2 regions of the Bacillus sp. OTU530 genome follow, and region 2 is predicted to be linked to the other one. Evidence: a T-box and tRNA genes for the amino acid it is inferred to sense, from the RefSeq annotation. Region 2 holds a T-box; the other holds one or more tRNA genes.

Region 1 (6,500 bases), on a different contig from region 2:
GATATATAGCTACAAACCAAGCCTTGAACGAGAATGCGGAACGTTTTTTACAATTTGCAACAAATGAAGTGGTAGTTTCTTTTATCAACCGGGTGAAGTCTGTTGCTGAGTCCGAATATAACAGTTGAATAATACATTTGTTAAAAAATAAAGAAATTAAAGGAGTGTTACAGATGAAACATCAAGCAACCCCATATCTTACATTCGATGGCAATGCTAGGGAAGCACTGGAGTATTATAAAGAGGTGTTCGGGGGAGAAGTCCTAAGTATCCAAACCTTTGGTGAAGCGGATTTTCCAACTCCTCCGGAAGCTGATGACAGAATCATGCATGCGCAGTTCAAAAAGGACGATCTATTCATTATGATGTCCGATGCATTTTTAGGTCAGTCAATTGAAACAGGAAATCGTATTTCATTGGCGCTTGAATTGGAAAGTGAAGAAGAAATTCAAAAGATATATGACGCCTTTAGTCAGAGCGGTTCTGTTTTAATGGAGCTGCAGGATACGTTCTGGGGAGCAAAATATGCTAAAGTTAAAGACCGCTTTGATGTGATTTGGGATCTCAATTATACAAAAGCGTAAGCATATATGAAAGGAAAAGCGGCGTACAGCGTCGCTTTTTCTATACATGAGTTCTTTCTGATTGGGAAGTTTTGAGCAGTATTTTTTAGCAAAGAGAGGTTAACCATGACAATTTACATTGCCTTTTTACGCGGAATTAATGTCGGAGGAAAGAAAATAATTAAGATGGAGAAACTGAAAGATATATTTAAGTCTCTCTACTTTCAAAATGTGAAAACGTATATTCAAAGTGGAAATGTCATTTTTGATTCAACAGAGGAGAGCGCTGATATTCTTTATAAAATTGAAACCGAATTGGAGAATGTTCTTGGCTACAAAGTCACTTCCATCATTCGAACAGCTGATGAACTGGAAGAGATTATCAAGCAGAATCCTTTTAGTGCAAGCGAGGATGTTGAAAAACAGTACGTGACGTTTTTATATAGGGAACCAACTGTTGAAGCGGCAGATAGACTCATGTCGTACAAAAATGATGTTGATGATTTTTGTGTTACCCATCGTGAAGTTTTTTTGCTGTGTGGTAAAGGCTACGGGAAAACGAAATTTTCTAATCATTTTCTGGAAAGTAAATTGGATGTGTTGGCTACAACTCGTAACTGGAAAACAGTAAATAAAATTCTAAACATGATCAGAAATTGATTATTAAGCCTTCGAGGAACATTTGAAAACCTACTGAGATAGGTAGATGACATATGGTGTATTTGGAAGCAAGTATATGACGGTTCTGTGTGCTGTCTTTTTTGTTTCGTATAACAACTCACATACCACGTTTGATAATTGGAATGAGAAAGATCATTGAGAATGATGGCTGTTTTAGGTATGCTGGTAAAGTTGGTAACAAATACATTATAATGTGATATTTAAAAAAATAGATATTTGTTGTATACTGACTTAGCAGTAAACGAAATGCCTTGTAAATCACAAAGTTGTGATTCAAGTTCTTTTGTTCGCATATATAATCCTGCCATGTTTGTGATACCATTTTGTTTTGAACCGTACGATTAAAACGGGATTCCTACACTGTTGATGGATGTCATGCCTGCTTGTCAGGATCGCAGGAAATCAATCTGCGGAAACCCACCTGCGAGAGCGGGTTCCAAAGCAAAGTGGAAAACGGCATATGCGGGAATATGTTTTTAAACGACATAGCAATGAAGTAAAATATACATACCGTGATAGGTGGGGAGGCAGCGGTGCCCTGTAGCTCGCAATCCGCTCTAGCGAGGCTGAATCCCCTTCAGCGGTATGATGGATGTAAGGCTTGCCTTATATAAGCGGTGATGACCTTCGGAGTCCTCGCAACAGAAATCCATGAACTTGGTCAGGCCGGGAACGGAGCAGCCATAAGTGGAAGCTTCTGTGTGTCGCAGGGTAGCTACGAACGAGCTGGCTGTATGAGTACCGCTTATGTCGTCATATCAATGAAGGGTTCACGGTGTTTATTTATTTTTATCTTGTATGGAGGGGTAGCGAAGTGGCTAAACGCGGCGGACTGTAAATCCGCTCCCTCAGGGTTCGGCGGTTCGAATCCGTCCCCCTCCACCATAGTATATTATGTGCTGATGAAGTGCATGAAGCATGTAGGTAATTGTGAAATTTGCATTTGCTGCGGGTGTGGCGGAATTGGCAGACGCACCAGACTTAGGATCTGGCGCCTTTGGCGTGGGGGTTCGAGTCCCTTCACCCGCACCATTTATAATGGAAACCTGAAACGTTATGTTTATGGCGGTTGTGGCGAAGTGGTTAACGCATCGGATTGTGGCTCCGACACTCGTGGGTTCGATTCCCATCAATCGCCCTTGCTTATGATAACATTACTTGCATATAATGGCGGCATAGCCAAGTGGTAAGGCAGAGGTCTGCAAAACCTTTATCACCGGTTCAAATCCGGTTGCTGCCTTTTTTGCACTGTAGGAAAGTATAAGTTTCCAGCCAGAAGCCAATTTGACGCAGTCGGAAATTTTAAGAATACAGTATAAGTGCAACTACGTCTATGTCCTTGCTTAACGGCTCGCCAATCGGCGAGTTTTCTTTATTTTTTGAAGGCTAAAGGGGAAATCATTCACAGGAACCGATACTTAAAATTTGAGAAGATCTTAAAACACTATAAAAAAGCGTTATTATGTACATAATAAAGAAACTGGGGATTAGACAATCAAAAGACTAGGCACTCCTTGTTTAGAGATTTTTCCTTAATAATCCTGATGTTACAATGCGGAACATGCCTTTATAAATGTCCAAATCAAAAGTCTAATAACTTTATTCTAAGTAATCACAAGGAAGCTGAAAAATACAGTTCATTATAAAAGAAACATTTTTTAAATCTTTTTAGAACCTGGCATTGGAAATTTTCCATCGTAAAGTAATTTAGATACTCTTCTTCTCTCAAAATGTATTCACCTTTGTCATTCGACCTCATGAACCAATTACTGATTGAAGACTTTTCGAACAAACAAGGTTCCATAATAACTATTTTACCATCTGGTTTTAAGACCCGTTTAAACTCTTTTACATAACCACGAACCATTTCTGGAGGGATATGGTGCAGTACAGCAATGATCAAAATAAAATCAAAACTATTGTTTTCTGAAGGAAGTTCACTTCCTGTTAAAGTTTCAAATCGGTACTGGTTATACAAACGTTTCGCAAGTTCAACCCTGTATGAATCCGAATCAATACCAAAATAATGATCAGGTGTGCATAGGGTGCAATTTGCCCCGGTACCTGCTCCAAAATCCAACACTTTTTTATCCGATAAATTAAAATGTTGCTTAATATGATTTTGAATATATAACTTTGTAAGCCATTTAGGTCGAACCAATAAGTGATAAATTCTTGGTGATAATTGCAATGTAACGCACCTGCTCCTTATTAAATTAATGATTTCCTTTCTCTTGGAAGAACAGTTTTAGGTTAAGAAAGAAGCAGCCTTTTTATGCTTTTGAATTTACATCAAAGTTAATTAAATTATGGTAGTAATTAACCTAGATGAAGTAAACAATGCCCCTTTTTGTCATTTTCAGTAAATTTGTATAATAGTTACCTTTTTTCTTTTCCTCCATTAATTCCCGCTAATAATTTCTTCTCAGGTTTTATATAATAATACGATGTGAGGAGGGGAACAATGAAATTATTTATTTTGATTCTTTTGTTTTTAGGTACTGTGCTCCTTTTCTATAGAGCATACAAAAATACTCATAGAGTTGCTTTAAATAGAGTCAATTTATCTAATATAAATTCTAATCAGCTTCAAGGATCTCATTTAAATGTTTTACAGATCTCAGATATGCATTTAGAAAATATTTCTATTTCTCCTGAACATCTTTACAACAAGCTAGCAGGAGAGAAAATTGATATAATTGCTTTAACGGGGGATTTTCTTGATAAAAAACGCAGTATTCCAAAGCTGATTCCTTATTTAAAAGTTTTTAAAAGGTTAAATCCGTGTTATGGCATTTATGCTGTATTTGGAAACCATGATTACAGATTAAAACAAAAGGATTTTGAAGTATTAAGAAATACATTGGAACAATATGGGTGTAAAACTCTTCAAAATGAAAATGATTCAATTGTTGTCGAAGGAAAGCTTATTCATATTATTGGTATAGACGATTTACATTCAAAAAGAAGCAACCTGCAAACATCATACTCAGGTTTAAAGGAAGGATACCGTTTAGTTTTAACTCATGATCCTAATATTGTTCTCAACATGAAGGGGTGGCACTTCGATTATCTGCTTTCAGGTCATTTTCATGGCGGACAAATACACTGGCCTAAGCCGTATCATCTAATAAAGCTGGGAAGGACTATGATGAAGATGAATATGATTAAAGGGCTGCATTACTTTGAGGATAAACCTTTTTATATAAGTGAAGGATTGGGACAAACATCGATAAATATCAGAGTTGGTAGTCGACCGGAAATAACAATTCATCAGCTTTCTTTAAACAAAGTTTGCGAGGAAGAAATTCAGACGGCTGTTTAACGTCAAATTCTATAATCATTTGATTAATATCAAAAACGTTGTTGAAAATCCGTCTTAAACAGCCAATCCCTATTAATATACGTTTTTTTATGACTCTGCTGGAACTTGTTAGACTTGTTCAACAGTCACCTTGTTTTTTTAAAAACTAATCATATTCCGCAGTAGCTCAGTGGTAGAGCTATTAGCTGTTAACTGTCGGTCGTGGGGGCGAATCCCATCAATAGTACTGCTGTAGCGAAATTGGCAGATGCGTATGACTCAAAATTGTGTGTGCGGTTCGACCCCAACCGGCGGTATTATGGCATCGCTTGCTAATGCGAGAAAATTAACGTTTCTTACATATTGTAAGAAACGTTTTTTTATTATTTGTTAATTTTCTGAAATGACAAAGGAATACCACTGTTTATACAGAATGAATCATATTGATACAGACAGCAACAAACAGATAAACATATTTACATTTTCCGAGGTGAATAGCAATGAGAAGCGAAAAGGAAATGTTTGATTTGATAGTAGGAATAGCTCAAATTGAACAATTTTGTCTGCTGTCTTTGTGAGTAATGGCACAATAGCTGCCTCTTGTAGTATGGTAGCTTCCCCGCTTGTAAATGATGGTTTAGTAACTGAGATACTGTTTTCTATCGAAGTTTTTATCGGATAAATTATATAAGCAGAGGGCTGTTTCAAGGTTGCATATTACAATCCTTGGGACAGCCCTCTCATTTTTTAAATTCATTTTTGAGTATAGTCTAGTTCCGGTGCAAAAGATAAAAAACTCCTTGTGTAACGGACGAAATAATTAGCTTTACCGAAAGCCAGATTCTTGCCTAAGCTCCCTTTTGCAATGCGATTGTTTGCCGCATGGTACGCTGAATCACAAAAGCAGATCCGAGCAGGAACGCAAATAGTGTAATATATAATGCATCGTCTCCGCCAAGGTGGTACAAGGTTGTACCGAAGAGCGGACCGATGGCGGCGCCGGTGAAGCGGACAAAGTTATAGACGCCCATTGCTGTTCCTTTTTCATTTAGGAACAAATTTACAAGCGAAGTCGATTGTGATGGCAAGCTTGTGCCGAGCAAAATGCCGTAGCCGAGCAAGAATATGATAAGTGCAGGGATCGTCAGAAGCTTCCAATGCAGGAATCCCCAGAAGAGGGCAACGACAAGTCCGATTCCATAAGAAGAGAGAACCAAAATAGACGCGTGCGTCAAACGTGTCTGCAGGCGTCCGCCAAGCATTGTGCCAAGTACAATACCCGCGGTAAGCGGCATAAAGAAGAGACCTTTTACTGCGAGTGAAACGTGAAATAATTCATCTAATAGAGTAGGTAAGAATACGAGAAAAATGTAATAGCCGTAAAATTGCACAAAGGCAAGCAGCATGACTGCAGAAGCGGCTCTATTTGAGATAATATTAAAAAAGGTTTGTACTGTAATTTTTTTGCTCACTGCATCCGGCGGCAATGTTTCAGGCAATATAGAACGGTTGTATAAATAAGCAAATAAGGCAGCTGCTGCTAAAAGGGCAAAGGCTGTATGCCAATCTGCATAGGCGGAAATAAAGCTGCCGATGACGGGACCAAGCACTGGACCTAGGAAGACCATCGTTTGATAGATGCTCATCGCTTTACCGCGTTCATTGGGTGTATAGATATCGCCGATGACAGCTGCCGCTACGACTGAGCCAGTTGTGATGCCGAACGCCTGTATAGCTCTTCCGAAGAGGAATAAGTAGTAGTTCGATGACAGAAAGCAAATAAGTGAGCCGGTCATAAAAATAAGCAGACCGGGCAGCAGCGTGGCTTTTCGTCCGCGTGTATCTGTTAGAGGCCCGACAAAAAATTGATTAGCGGCCAGAATAAACGTATAGAGGGAAATTGTAAGATTGACCATAAATTGGTTCGCCGCATAAAAATGACCGACTTCCGG
Region 2 (6,500 bases):
CTTTTTGCGTGGAATGGACTTGTAAATATTCTCTGGATCCTCCCAATGCAAGGGAAGCTGTACAGGCGCTTGCTGTTTCCATGCATCCACCCACTCAAGCGGCAAGAGTCCTGATGCAACATTGCGCATATGATTCATTTCAAGCCATATAAGCGACCATGCACGAGGTACAACACGCCAAATATCGTATCCACCTCCTCCTACCGCAATCCACCGCCCATTGCAGTATTCGTGAGCAATTTCGTGAGCGATTTTTGGAATTTCCTGATAGACATTGATAGTAGCGCAAAGGTGGGTAAGAGGGTCGTAGTAATGGGCGTCTACACCGTTTTGCGTGAGAATAACATCTGGCTCGAAGTAGGCCGCAATTTCCCGAATTAGCGTACGATATGTGTAAAGAAAAGATTCATCCTCTGTGAATGCATCTAAAGGGACATTGAAGGAATATCCATAGCCGGCACCTTGCCCGCGCTCATTGACATCTCCAGTTCCCGGAAACAAGTATCGGCCTGTTTCATGGATAGATACAGTGCACACATTTGGGTCATCATAAAATGATGCTTGCACACCATCCCCATGATGGGCATCTGTATCAATGTACATGACACGCAGTCCGTATTTTTTCTGTATATATTTGATGGCGATAGCGCTGTCATTGTAAATACAGAAACCGGAGGCTTTATTATGAAAGCCATGATGCAGTCCTCCGCCTAAATTTAAGGCGTGTTCTGCTTTTCCCTCTAATACATAATCGACCGCTGTTAACGTTCCTCCTACTAACAGTGCACTCGCTTCATGCATGCCTGCAAACATGGGCACATCATCGGTGCCAAGTCCATATTGCAGAGCTGTTTGTTTATCGAGTTTCCCTTCGCCAGCCTTTTTTATTGCCTCTATATAGTTTTGATCATGGATAAGAGCGATTTCTTCCTCAGTCGCAATACGTGGCACAACGATTTGCTCTTCACGAATGAATCCCCCTTTTTGCAGTAAATCATAGGAAAGTTTTACACGTAACTGATTAAATGGATGCTCAGGGCTAAATCGATAGGTCTGAAACGCATCGGAGTAAACAAAGACATTCTTCATGATGATGTTCCCGCCAAGTCGGACCATAGTACCTTACAGTCTTTTTTGTGTAAATACTCGCTGATTTTTAGGGGATGCATTGTTTCAGTTCTGCTTGTCGAGCGGAGCGTTGCAGATGTTGTATTCATAGTTTCTTCGACCATCATAGACTTTCCCCCTCTAGTACATAAAACGATTTTGAAAACGAATTCTGTCAAACATTTCAATAGATTGCTGGTTAACACGTTTTCCGATTCGTACCATTAAGCAATTAGCTGGATGTGAGCAAATTTCAGGATCATCCGTTGCCATCCAAATAAGCCCGCTAGCGTTCATCATTTTCTCCATTATCTTTCTATACTCCCACACATTTAAGCCTGTTCCTTTTAAATCCCAGTGCCAATAATATTCGGTTGTGATAATAACGTAGTCTTCCATGTAATCGTCCATCATGGAGACTTGGAGCATATTTTGACCGACATGACATCCGCGAAACTCCGGAATTACTTCGATGGCCCCCAATTCTACTAAATTGTCCATGTTTGACTCTGACCAGCGTTCAAGCGGGTCAGGATACAAATATGTGACATACCCTACAATCGTATGTTCATGCCGTGCGATAATAACACGTGCTTCCGGGAGGGTTGAAATTTCAATGATGGCTTGATGCTGCTGATGTGCGGGTCGAAAAGCCTTTAAATCCTCATGAAATTCACAATTTTCTAAAGTAAGAGCAGGGACTGGTCCTTCTATGATGAGGTTACCTTTTGAGGCCTGTAGCGTTTGTGAATGATACACCTTGTTGTGAATCAATTAATCTCACCACCTTTTTGGAGAGGAAGCAAACAATCTAACTGTATCTTCTTTTCATAGTAGCGTAAAACAACTTTGAAGTGAACTATAAATATCGTCAGAATTATGTAAAATATTCTGCAGTAATTTAGGATATTGTAAAAAAATATAAAATTTTGTAAGAAAAATACTGAAAGTTCGGAATAGTTTATATTATAATAAGCATTAGATTCCATAACGAAGGGGGATTTAACAATGAAGGTGGAAGCGCTTCCTGTAATGAAAGGTGATAGCAATCTACTTAGTTATGAAGACACGTATAACAGCTTTGACTGGGTAGAAGCAGAGAAGGATTTTTCTTGGTACGAAACGGGACAAGTAAATATGGCGTATGAAGCAATTGATAAACATGCTGCATCCCACCGAAAAAATAAGATTGCCCTTTACTATCAAGATGCAAATCGTAAGGAAAAATACACATTTAAGGAAATGATGGAGCAATCCAACAAGGCTGGGAACGTGTTAAAAACTTACGGTGAGATCGAAAAAGGTGACCGTGTTTTTATCTTTATGCCCCGCTCTCCGGAATTGTATTTTACAGTGCTCGGCGCGATGAAGCTCGGTGCAATTGTTGGACCGTTATTTGAAGCCTTTATGGAGGTAGCCGTGCGCGATCGTTTAGAGGACAGTGAAGCAAAGGTACTTGTTACAACACCAGAGCTTCTTTCACGCGTTCCGCTCAATGATCTTCCTGCGTTAAAAACAGTATTTGTGATAGGTGACAACATAGAAGAAGGCGGTAAAATTATCGCGTTCAACCCACTATTCGAACAGGCTTCTAAAAAGCTCGACATCACATGGCTCAGCCGTGAGGATGGTTTAATTCTTCATTATACATCTGGATCTACTGGAAAGCCAAAGGGTGTTCTGCACGTACAAAATGCAATGATTCAACATTATCAAACAGCAAAATGGGTTCTTGATTTAAAAGAAGATGATGTATACTGGTGTACTGCTGACCCAGGCTGGGTAACCGGAACATCCTACGGTATTTTTGGCCCTTGGCTAACAGGAACATCCAATGTTATTTTAGGCGGGCGTTTCAGCCCTGACACATGGTATGAAACGCTGCAGGAATACGGTGTAACCGTATGGTACAGCGCACCGACCGCATTCCGGATGTTAATGGGTGCCGGCGAGGATGTGATTAAAAAATATGATTTATCCTCTCTTCGTCATATTTTAAGTGTAGGTGAGCCTTTAAATCCCGAGGTTGTACGTTGGGGCGTTAAGGTATTTAATCTTCGGATTCATGATACGTGGTGGATGACAGAAACGGGTGCGCAACTAATTTGTAACTATCCGTGTATGGAAATCCGTCCAGGCTCCATGGGTAAGCCGATACCAGGTGTACAAGCTGCTATTGTTGATAATGAAGGCAAAGAGGTTCCGCCGTATACAATGGGGAATCTCGCAATTAAGAGCGGCTGGCCGTCTATGATGCGGTCTGTCTGGAACAACCCGGCGAAATATGAATCCTATTTCATGCCAGGCGATTGGTATGTATCGGGTGATTCTGCTTATATGGATAAAGATGGCTATTTTTGGTTTCAAGGTCGTATTGACGATGTGATTATGACAGCGGGAGAACGTGTAGGCCCGTTTGAAGTCGAAAGCAAGCTTGTTGAGCATCCGGCTGTTGCTGAAGCTGGTGTGATCGGTATCCCTGACCCAGTTCGCGGCGAAATTATTAAGGCGTTTATCGCGCTTCGCGCAGGCTACAAGCCTTCCGAGGAGCTCATTGAGGACATTCGTTTGTTCGTAAAGAAAGGCCTGGCTGCCCACGCGGCTCCACGTCAAATTGAATTCCGTGATAAGCTGCCGAAGACGCGCAGCGGTAAAATTATGCGCCGTGTCTTGAAGGCCTGGGAGTTAAATTTGCCAACAGGTGACCTCTCTACTTTAGAAGATTAATACTATTGTAAATAAACCAAGTCTGAGCGTCCTGTTCGGCTTGGTTTTTCTTGCACTTTAAGAAAGTATAAATTTCTAGCCGGGAGGCCATTTGACGCAGCAAGAAATTTTAGGAATACAATATAAGGGCAACTACGCCTCTGTCTTTGCCCAAGAACAGGGCTCGCCAATCGGCAAGTTTTCTTTATACTGTAGAAAGCTGTATTTGACATGATACCGCTATCAATGGTATAAAGATAGTAAATCATGAATATTTGCGCGTTGAAAGGATTTAGTAGCAATCATTTCCCTGTCACAGAGAGCTGATGGTCGGTGTGAATCAGCACATAAATGATTACGAATTACACCCTGGAGCATTCTTCTTCGATTGAATTATTACGCAAGAGGGGAAGGACGGCACGAGCCGTTATCAAAATGGAGCGGTGACAATATGTCACAACTAGGGTGGTACCGCGATTATATATTCAATCGTCCCTTCTTTTTAAGAAGGGGCGATTTTTTTTATACTTTAAAGAATTATAAATTTCCGGCTAAGAGGCTATGTAGTAGGAGTTTTTAAGGAGAAAGTATAAGCACAACTAGGCGATCGCCAAGTTTTCTTTATTTGAATGGAGGAGAGAAGACAATGGATATTTTACAGGACTTAGAGTTTCGAGGATTGATTAACCAACAGACAGATGCGGAAGGACTGCGTGAGTTATTAAACAAAGAAGTGGTAAAGCTGTATTGCGGTTTTGACCCGACAGCAGATAGTCTGCATATTGGTCATATGCTGCCTATTCTTATTTTACGCCGCTTTCAGCAGGCTGGACATCAGCCAATTGCGCTTGTCGGCGGCGGCACGGGTTTAATTGGTGACCCGAGTGGAAAGAAGGCAGAGCGTCAGCTTAATGAAAAAGAAACAGTAGCAATGTTCAGTCAGCGTATTAAGGAGCAGCTATCCCGTTTCTTAGATTTTGAAAAAGAAGAGAATCCAGCAACTGTTGCCAATAACTATGATTGGATTGGAAAGCTTGATGTTATTACGTTCCTGCGTGATATCGGAAAAAACTTTGGATTAAACTATATGCTTGCGAAGGAGTCTGTCTCTGCTCGTTTAGAAACAGGTATTTCCTTTACAGAGTTTAGCTACATGATTTTACAATCTTATGACTTTTTAAATTTATATCAAACACATGGCTGCAGACTGCAAGTTGGCGGCAGTGATCAATGGGGCAATATTACAGCCGGCATGGAATTAATTCGTAAATCAGAGGAAGATGCGAAGGTATTTGGTTTAACAGTGCCGCTTGTAACAAAATCAGACGGTACAAAATTCGGTAAAACTGAAGGCGGAGCGATTTGGCTTGATCCAGAAAAAACGACGCCATATGAATTTTACCAATTCTGGATTAATACGGATGACCGTGATGTTGTAAAATATTTAAAATACTTCACATTTCTGTCCCATGAAGAAATTAACGAGTTAGAAAAGCAAATGCAAGAAGCGCCAGAGCAACGTGCGGCACAAAAAGCATTAGGAGCAGAGATGACGAAGCTTGTGCACGGTGAAGCAGCATTAGAGCAAGCAATCAAAATTTCAGCGGCACTCTTCAGTGGCTCTGTAGCAGAACTTACAGCAGAGGAAATTCAGCAGGGCTTTAAGGATGTTCCATCTTATGAGCATACAGGGGAAGAGATTTCTTTAGTTGATTTGCTTGTTGCAAGTAAAATTGTTTCCTCCAAGCGCCAGGCACGTGAAGACGTATCGAACGGCGCTGTATCAGTAAATGGAGTGCGTGAACAGGATGTAAACCGTATTATTACGGCTGCAGACCGAATCGAAGGACAGTTTACAATCATTCGCCGTGGTAAAAAGAAATATTTCTTGATTAAGTACTAACAATAATAAAGGCGTAAGATTTTCTTACGCCTTTTATTTTATTTATTAGAGGGGGAGAGAGTAGAGTGGTAAACATACAGCATTGGTTTCAGAAGTACGTATTCAATCCAGATAAGCTCGTAGCATTTGGCGGAGCGATTGTGGAGATTATCTTTATTTTTGTTGCAGCCCGCATTTTCTTATATTTTGCCAACATGACTGTAGAGAAAATGTTTAAGATTCGTTTAAAAGGACCATTGCGTCAAAGTGAGCGGCGGGAAGCGACGCTTGTTAAGCTTTGCCAAAATATCCTTACTTATGCTACGTATTTTATTGCGATTATTACTGCAATCAAAGCTCTTGGCGTTGATATCACTGCATTGTTGGCAGGTGTTAGTATTGCTGGGCTTGCGATTGGCTTTGGTGCACAAAACTTAGTGAAGGACATTGTAACGGGTTTCTTAATTATTTTCGAGGATCAATTTTCTGTTGGAGATCAGGTTAAAATTAATGACGTGGGTGGAACAGTGGAAGAGGTTGGGCTACGCACGACAAAGCTGAAGGCGTTGGACGGTGAGATTTATTTCTTTCCAAATAGCGCAATTACAAAGGTTGCAAATTATACATTGGGCGGAAGGGAGCTAGAGAAGAATAGTGAAGCTTCAGCAACGCCGACAACTCCAACACCATCTCCCTCACAGTCTGCGGCAGTTCAGGCGCCTATTAAGCCTCTAGAATCATTAGAGAAGGGGGCAGAATCATCCCCAAAAGGGAGTGATGCGGTGGAAAAGCAAGGGGAACCGCA

The links. The T-box of region 2 lies ahead of tyrS (tyrosine--tRNA ligase). A T-box ahead of a tRNA ligase gene usually reads a tRNA of that ligase, here a tRNA-Tyr.
Region 1: it has a tRNA-Tyr gene. The T-box ahead of tyrS (tyrosine--tRNA ligase) is inferred to sense a tRNA for this amino acid. The anticodon was not compared.

The regions. Positions count from the first base shown of each region.
Region 1 is NZ_JASATP010000055.1:22,989-29,488, forward strand. It holds gene AAHB12_RS26235 (SRPBCC family protein) at 1-128, shown strand, start outside; gene AAHB12_RS26240 (VOC family protein) at 174-584, shown strand; gene AAHB12_RS26245 (DUF1697 domain-containing protein) at 690-1,223, shown strand; RNA gene ssrS (6S RNA) at 1,540-1,717, shown strand; RNA gene ffs (signal recognition particle sRNA large type) at 1,755-2,020, shown strand; tRNA gene AAHB12_RS26260 (tRNA-Tyr) at 2,045-2,129, shown strand; tRNA gene AAHB12_RS26265 (tRNA-Leu) at 2,193-2,276, shown strand; tRNA gene AAHB12_RS26270 (tRNA-His) at 2,310-2,382, shown strand; tRNA gene AAHB12_RS26275 (tRNA-Cys) at 2,414-2,484, shown strand; gene AAHB12_RS26280 (class I SAM-dependent methyltransferase) at 2,857-3,435, opposite strand; gene AAHB12_RS26285 (metallophosphoesterase) at 3,709-4,569, shown strand; gene AAHB12_RS26290 (MFS transporter) at 5,397-6,500, opposite strand, start outside.
Region 2 is NZ_JASATP010000006.1:188,994-195,493, reverse strand. It holds gene AAHB12_RS06740 (acetoin utilization protein AcuC) at 1-1,089, opposite strand, end outside; gene AAHB12_RS06735 (hypothetical protein) at 1,086-1,235, opposite strand; gene AAHB12_RS06730 (GNAT family N-acetyltransferase) at 1,249-1,881, opposite strand; gene acsA (acetate--CoA ligase) at 2,116-3,834, shown strand; T-box leader at 4,087-4,313, shown strand; gene tyrS (tyrosine--tRNA ligase) at 4,460-5,716, shown strand; gene AAHB12_RS06715 (mechanosensitive ion channel family protein) at 5,782-6,500, shown strand, end outside.